One region of the Diaphorobacter sp. C33 genome, then DNA from elsewhere that is predicted to be linked to it. Evidence: predicted binding sites of a transcription regulator. Region 1 holds the regulator's gene; each other region holds the start of a gene.
What was found. The regulator HrcA, encoded in region 1, represses chaperone genes, less so after heat shock. The targets are predictions, from matches to a motif close to TTAGCACTCNNNNNNNNNGAGTGCTAA.
Positions count from the first base shown of each region.

Region 2: a site for HrcA is predicted at 1,257-1,283, ahead of QY917_RS17240 (co-chaperone GroES). Genes of this name have one in related genera too.
Region 3: a site for HrcA is predicted at 865-891, ahead of rpoH (RNA polymerase sigma factor RpoH). Genes of this name have one in related genera too.

Region 1 covers NZ_CP129980.1:162,543-164,803, reverse strand. The annotation lists gene QY917_RS00815 (hypothetical protein) at 1-197, opposite strand, end outside; tRNA gene QY917_RS00810 (tRNA-Ile) at 272-348, opposite strand; gene hrcA (heat-inducible transcriptional repressor HrcA) at 402-1,406, opposite strand; gene QY917_RS00800 (NAD kinase) at 1,435-2,261, shown strand, end outside.
Region 2 covers NZ_CP129980.1:3,654,484-3,656,744, reverse strand. The annotation lists gene QY917_RS17250 (mannose-1-phosphate guanylyltransferase/mannose-6-phosphate isomerase) at 1-610, opposite strand, end outside; gene QY917_RS17245 (DUF2304 domain-containing protein) at 607-990, opposite strand; gene QY917_RS17240 (co-chaperone GroES) at 1,369-1,659, shown strand; gene groL (chaperonin GroEL) at 1,750-2,261, shown strand, end outside.
Region 3 covers NZ_CP129980.1:2,260,356-2,262,616, forward strand. The annotation lists gene ftsY (signal recognition particle-docking protein FtsY) at 1-321, shown strand, start outside; gene cutA (divalent-cation tolerance protein CutA) at 398-733, opposite strand; gene rpoH (RNA polymerase sigma factor RpoH) at 923-1,858, shown strand; gene QY917_RS10760 (tripartite tricarboxylate transporter substrate binding protein) at 1,997-2,261, shown strand, end outside.

The DNA.
Region 1 (2,261 bases):
GAGTCCTTGGGGAAAGGCTTGCCCTTGGAGTCCTTGCGATCCAGGCCAGAGAGTCGGTCGTCGCGGTACTTGGCGATCAGTTCCGGTGTCAGCGCAGCCAGCGAATACTCGCCAGCATCGAGCTTCGGGGAAAAATCCAGCGACCAGAGGTCGATCGACAGCGATGGGTGAACTGACGGCAAGCCACCCAAAACCATTGCCTGACGGCTACATGAACCCCAAAAGAAAAAGTCCCGCTACCGTACTGATAGCAGGCTTTCCTTTATCTACTTGGTAGGGCGTGTTGGACTTGAACCAACGACCAAAGGATTATGAGTCCTCTGCTCTAACCAACTGAGCTAACGCCCCAAGGGGTGCGCTGCCCTGCCTCGTAGGCGGCGCAGCGGCGCGTATTGTAGGGGCTACTTCCGGTGGCTCAGGGCGTTGGAGACCAGCTTGGAGGTGATGTCCACGATCTGGATCATGCGGTCATAGGGCATGCGCGTGGGGCCGATCACGCCCAGGGTGCCCACCACCTGACCGTCGACCTCATAGGGTGCACTCACCACGGACAGCTCTTCAAATGGCACCACCTGGCTCTCTCCACCAATGAAGATGCGCACCCCTTCTGCACGGCTGGAAATGTCCAGCAGGCGCAGGATCTGGGTCTTTTGCTCGAACAGGTCGAACGCACGGCGCAAGTGGCTCATGTCGCTGGAAAAATCGCTCACGGACAGCAGGTTGCGCTCGCCCGAGAACACCACCTCGTCCTGCGACCCGGACATGGCCTCCGAGCCCACGCTCACCGCGGCCTGCATCAGCGCCGCGATTTCCCCGCGCAGCTTGTCCACCTCCAGCTTCAGGCGCTCGCGCACCTGCTCCATGGTGAGGCCCGCGTAGTTGGCGTTGAGGAAGTTGGCGGCCTCCACCAGTTGCGACTGGGAGTAATCGACCTCGGTAAAGATCACGCGGTTCTGCACATCACCGTCGGGCGAGACGATGATCACCAAAAAGCGCTTCTCGGACAGCCGCAGGAATTCGATGTGGCGAAACACCGAGGCGCGCCGCGGCGCCATCACCACCCCCACGAACTGCGACAGGCTCGACAACAGGTGGGCGGCGTTGGCGATCACCTTCTGCGGCTGCTCGGGCATGAGCTGGACTGTCGGCAACTGCTCCTGCTGCACGGTGAGCATGGTGTCGACGAACAGGCGATAGCCCTTGGCGGTGGGCACGCGGCCCGCGGAGGTGTGGGGGCTGGCAATAAGCCCCAGGTCCTCCAGGTCTGCCATCACATTGCGTATGGTGGCGGGCGACAATTCAAGCCCTGATGCCCGCGACAAGGTTCTGGAGCCGACTGGCTGCCCCTCGGCTATGTAGCGTTCCACCAAGGCCTTGAGTAACAACTTGGAGCGGTCATCAAGCATTGAATCATTTTAATGATGTAATTTCTGCATGAAGCCCATCTTCCGCCGCGTTGCAGTCATAGGCAAATACCCGGGGCCTGGCGCCGTTTCAGCGTCCGACAGCGCACGGCAGATCATCGAGAGCATTGCCCAGTTCGTCACCCAGCAGGACTGCGAGTTGACGCTGGAGGCCGAAACCGCCGCCCACACGGGCCTCACGCAATACCACACGCTGGATGTGGAGGGGATCGGCCGGCAATGCGACCTGTGCCTGGTCGTAGGCGGCGACGGCACCATGCTGGGCGTGGGCCGGCGGCTGGCCGGCTACGGCACGCCGCTGGTGGGCATCAACCAGGGGCGGCTGGGCTTCATTACCGACATTCCGCTGGAGGGCTACCAGGACGCGCTCACGCCCATCCTGCACGGAGACTACGAAGAAGACGTGCGCCCGTTGATGCAGGCTTGCGTGATGCGCGGTGGCGAGTGCGTGTTCGAGGCGCTGGCCCTCAACGACGTCGTGGTCAACCGCGGCTCCACCTCCGGCATGGTGGAGCTGCGCGTGGAGGTGGACGGCGTATTCGTTTCCAACCAGCGCGCCGACGGCCTGATCGTCGCGTCGCCCACCGGCTCCACGGCGTATGCCCTGTCTGCAGGCGGCCCGATGCTGCACCCATCGATCCCCGGCTGGGTGCTGGTGCCGATCGCGCCGCACACCCTGTCCAACCGGCCAATCGTGCTTTCCGACGCGACCGAGGTGGCCATTGAGGTGGCCGGCGGGCGCGACATCAGCGCCAACTTCGACATGCAGTCGCTCGCATCGCTGCAACATGGTGACCGCATACTGGTGCGCCGTTCCGCGCACCGGGTGTGCTTTCT
Region 2 (2,261 bases), 180 kb from region 1:
TGCCGCTATTCCATAGAAAATTCTGCTGCTGCACATATTGCTGCGCCAAGGCTAGAGGAGGTTTTTCGGTGAATGCCTCCACCGGACACACTCTGTCTTCTGCGTGTTCGTGCCGGTATTGGATGTAGCCAAAACCAGTTTCAGGATATTGGGGCAAGATGCCGAAGGTGATCACGGCGCCTCGACTCGCGTACTCGAGCCCTGCGCGTACAGCATTTTGAAAAGCTGTAATGTCCTGGATCACATGGTCGGCAGGCATCACCAGCATCACCGGATCTCCGCCATCCCGGCAGGCATGCAGCGCAGCCAGTGTCAGCGCGGGTGCAGTGTTGCGCCCAACCGGCTCCAGGATGATCGATGCCGCCCCGCTTTCCACTTCCCCCCATTGACTCGCGGCCAAGAAGCGGTGCTCTTCGTGGCATACCAAGGTAGGCGTCGGCGCCAATGAGATGCCCTCATTCCATCCCCGCAAACGCATGGCCGTCTGCTGCAGCATGGTTTGCGGGCCAGTCAAGGCAAGGAACTGCTTGGGGTGGCTTTCACGCGACAAAGGGAACAAACGGGTACCAGAGCCGCCACACAGAATGACGGGAAGTAACTCGGTCGTCATACCGAGAGGTGCTCGTTGGAGTTCAACGGCTCCGCCGCAATTCTCTGGGTTTCAATATCAGCCTGCAGCAATGCCAAGCGCTGATTCAGTCTCCGAACATCCCGCTCGATACGCGTGTTCACCATATCCGAGTGCAGCGCCTTCACCAAAAGGACCATGCACGCTAGCAAAAGCAGCAGCGCAGGCGGATAACTAATGCCTGCCAAGCCAGCCAACTTATCGATAAGCCCCGGCCAGACTCCCAAAAAAGCCGCAGCGCTCGCCACGAAAACCCAAAACAATCCGTGCATCACGTACAAATGATCGCGGCGGATGAGGTAAAGGATTAACGCTGCCAAGCCGAAGCCCATGAGCGTGGTGGTCAACTGCAAGGAGGCCATTGGATTCCAGGAACGGTCAACGCTTGAGGCACGCAGCTTCTATAAGAAGGAAGAAAGGCTGCACACCACCAATATGCGATGTAAAAGTAAGACGAAGATGACGGCGCCACCGAGAAGTCAGGAGCGCCTGATTTTTTGGCTGGATTGTACGAAGGGACACTCGCTATCCAAGCAACGAGCGAGGAAGCTGCAAGTAGGACTACAGGCGTGTGAAGACGATCTGGCAAGACCTGTGTCTCTTGAAACTGTCACGAATGCCTCTATCATTAGCACTCGAAACAGATGAGTGCTAACAACACCGCTGTGTCAGTTCCCTGCGCCCGCGTTGCGGGCGCGTTGTTTGATGTCGCAATCCTTTTTGTTATCAGGAGAGATGCAATGAATCTTCGCCCCCTGCACGATCGCGTGATCGTCAAACGTATCGAAAGCGAAACCACGACCGCCTCGGGCATCGTGATCCCCGACAACGCTGCGGAAAAGCCCGATCAAGGCGAAGTGCTGGCCGTTGGCCCTGGCAAGAAGAACGACAAGGGCGAGCTGATCGCCCTGAACGTGAAGGTCGGCGACCGCGTGCTGTTCGGCAAATACAGCGGCCAGACCGTGAAGGTCAATGGCGACGAGCTGCTGGTGATGAAGGAAGACGACCTGTTCGCGGTCGTCGAGAAGTAATCCCTTCTGGTCAACTCATTTTTCATAGCTGCCTGCGCTTGATAGATCAGCGTTGGCAGCCCATTTGATTCAAATTTGTAGGAGCCAAAAATGGCAGCAAAAGACGTAGTGTTCGGCGGCGAAGCCCGCGCTCGCATGGTTGAAGGCGTGAACATCCTGGCCAACGCGGTCAAGGTGACCCTGGGCCCCAAGGGCCGCAACGTGGTGCTGGAGCGCTCGTTCGGCGCCCCCACGGTGACCAAGGACGGCGTGTCCGTGGCCAAGGAAATCGAACTGAAAGACAAGCTGCAGAACATGGGCGCGCAGCTCGTGAAGGAAGTGGCTTCCAAGACCAACGACATCGCTGGTGACGGCACCACCACCGCTACCGTGCTGGCTCAGGCCATCGTGCGCGAAGGCTCCAAGTACGTGGCCGCCGGCCTGAACCCCATGGACCTCAAGCGCGGCATCGACAAGGCCGTGGTGGCCCTGGTGGAAGAGCTGAAGAAGGCCTCCAAGGCCACGACCACCTCCAAGGAAATCGCCCAGGTGGGTTCGATCTCCGCCAACTCCGACGAGTCCGTGGGCAAGATCATTGCCGACGCCATGGACAAGGTGGGCAA
Region 3 (2,261 bases), 1.6 Mb from region 1:
ACGCAGCTGCACCTGATGGAAGAGCTGAAGAAGATCCGCCGCGTGGTCACCAAGGCCGATGCCAGCGCCCCGCACGAGGTGCTACTGGTGATCGACGGCAACACCGGCCAGAACGCCCTGGCGCAGGTGCGCGCGTTCGACGACGCGCTTCAACTCACCGGCCTGATCGTCACCAAACTGGACGGCACGGCCAAGGGCGGCGTGCTGGCCGCCATCGCGCAGGAGCGGCCCGTGCCCGTGTACTTCATTGGCGTGGGCGAGAAGGTGGAAGACCTGGAAACCTTCAGCGCACGCGAATTCGCCCAGGCCCTGCTGAGCTGAGATAGTTACCCCCTGTGGGCGGATACAGGCGGCAACCGCCAGCCATTGCTTCAACGCGGCGCTTGACCAGCCCCGGCTATCGAAGCGGGTCCACCTGCTGCGCCACCCACTGCACATAGTCCTGCTCTGCCTGCACGGCGTGGGTGAGCAGTTGCGGCACTTCGTAGGGGTGCTGGGCACGCAGCCAGTCCCGCAAGGCGGGCGCGGCAGACAACAGCGTCTTGCACACCAGCCGCCACTCTGCTTCCGCCTGCTGCACCCCCTGCCAGACATAGTGCGAGGTAATGGCCTCCACCTGCACGCAGGCGGCCAGGCGCGCCTGGACAGCGCCGCTGGCCAGTCGGTGAGCGGCGGCGGCGTCGCCCATGGTGGTGGTCACAACGGCGATCTGGGCGTCTAGGGCAGATGTCATGATCGAAGTCTGGCACAAGGCGTAACTGCACAACGACCTTGACGCGCGGGGAAGCAGCCCCACCTGCGTTTTAAGGGCCGTCGTTGCGCCTCTTGGTGGTTATTTCCTACATCCGTAGGGGAACTATGCCTTTAGCACTCTCTCCAATGGAGTGCTAATATGATTTGCATGGAAGAAAGGACTACCGATATGGCACTCCAGACTGCAACCTCCGTGACGACCCTCGCGCCCGCGAACCCGTGGGCGCTGGTTCCCCCGCTGGGCAACCTGGACGCCTATATCTCCGCCGTCAACCGCCTTCCCCTGCTCACGCAGGAGGAGGAGCAGCGCTACGCGCGCCAGCTCAAGGATGACAACAATGTCGAGGCTGCCGGCCGCCTGGTGTTGTCGCACCTGCGCCTGGTCGTGTCCATCTCGCGCCAGTACCTGGGCTACGGCCTGCCGCATGGCGACCTCATCCAGGAAGGCAACGTGGGCCTGATGAAGGCCGTCAAGCGCTTTGACCCTGACCAGGGCGTTCGCCTGGTGAGCTACGCCATGCATTGGATCAAGGCCGAGATCCACGAGTACATCCTGAAGAACTGGCGCATGGTCAAGGTGGCAACGACCAAGGCGCAGCGCAAGCTGTTCTTCAACCTGCGCTCCATGAAACAGGGCTTCAAGGCCGACGCGCTGGACGCCGACACGCACCGCGAGACCTTATCCGATCACGAGATCGACCTGGTGGCCGAGCAGCTCAACGTGAAGCGCGAGGAAGTCATCGAGATGGAAACGCGCCTGTCCGGTGGCGACGTGCTGCTGGACCCCGCTCCCAGCGACGATGGCGAGCAGGCCTTTGGCCCCATCGCCTACCTCGCCGACGCGGGCCATGAGCCCACCGCCATGATCGAGTCGCGCCAGCGTGACGCACTGGCCACGGACGGTATTGCCACCGCCCTGGACAGCCTGGACGCACGCAGCCGCCGCATCGTGGAGCAGCGCTGGCTGCAGGTGAACGACGATGGCTCGGGCGGCATGACACTGCACGAGTTGGCGGCCGAGTACGGCGTGAGCGCGGAGCGCATCCGGCAGATCGAGGTGGCCGCCATGAAAAAGATGAAGAAGGCGCTGGCCGAGTACGCCTGAGCCTTCGCCCAGCAGCCCGGATCGCGCGCAGAGATCGCGGGCAGATAATCCAGGCGCGCAGCCCTCACCGGCTACGCGCCTTTTTCTTTGCCGGCGGGGCCGCACCTGGCTGCCCGGCCCAGACTGGAGATCGCCACCATGTTCCCCCACCCCCTCGCCCGCCGCGGCCTGCTGGCACTGGCCCTGGCTTCGGCCTGCGGCGCCGCCATGGCCCAGAAGGATGCCGCGCCCGCCACCCCCGGCTGGCCTGCCAAGCCCCTGCGCATCATCGTGGGCTTCCCACCGGGTTCTTCGCCCGACCTGACGGCGCGCACCTTCTCCGAGCCACTGTCCCAGGCCCTGGGCCAACCCGTGGTCGTGGAAAACAAGGTGGGTGCGGGCGGCAACATCGGCGCCGATGCGG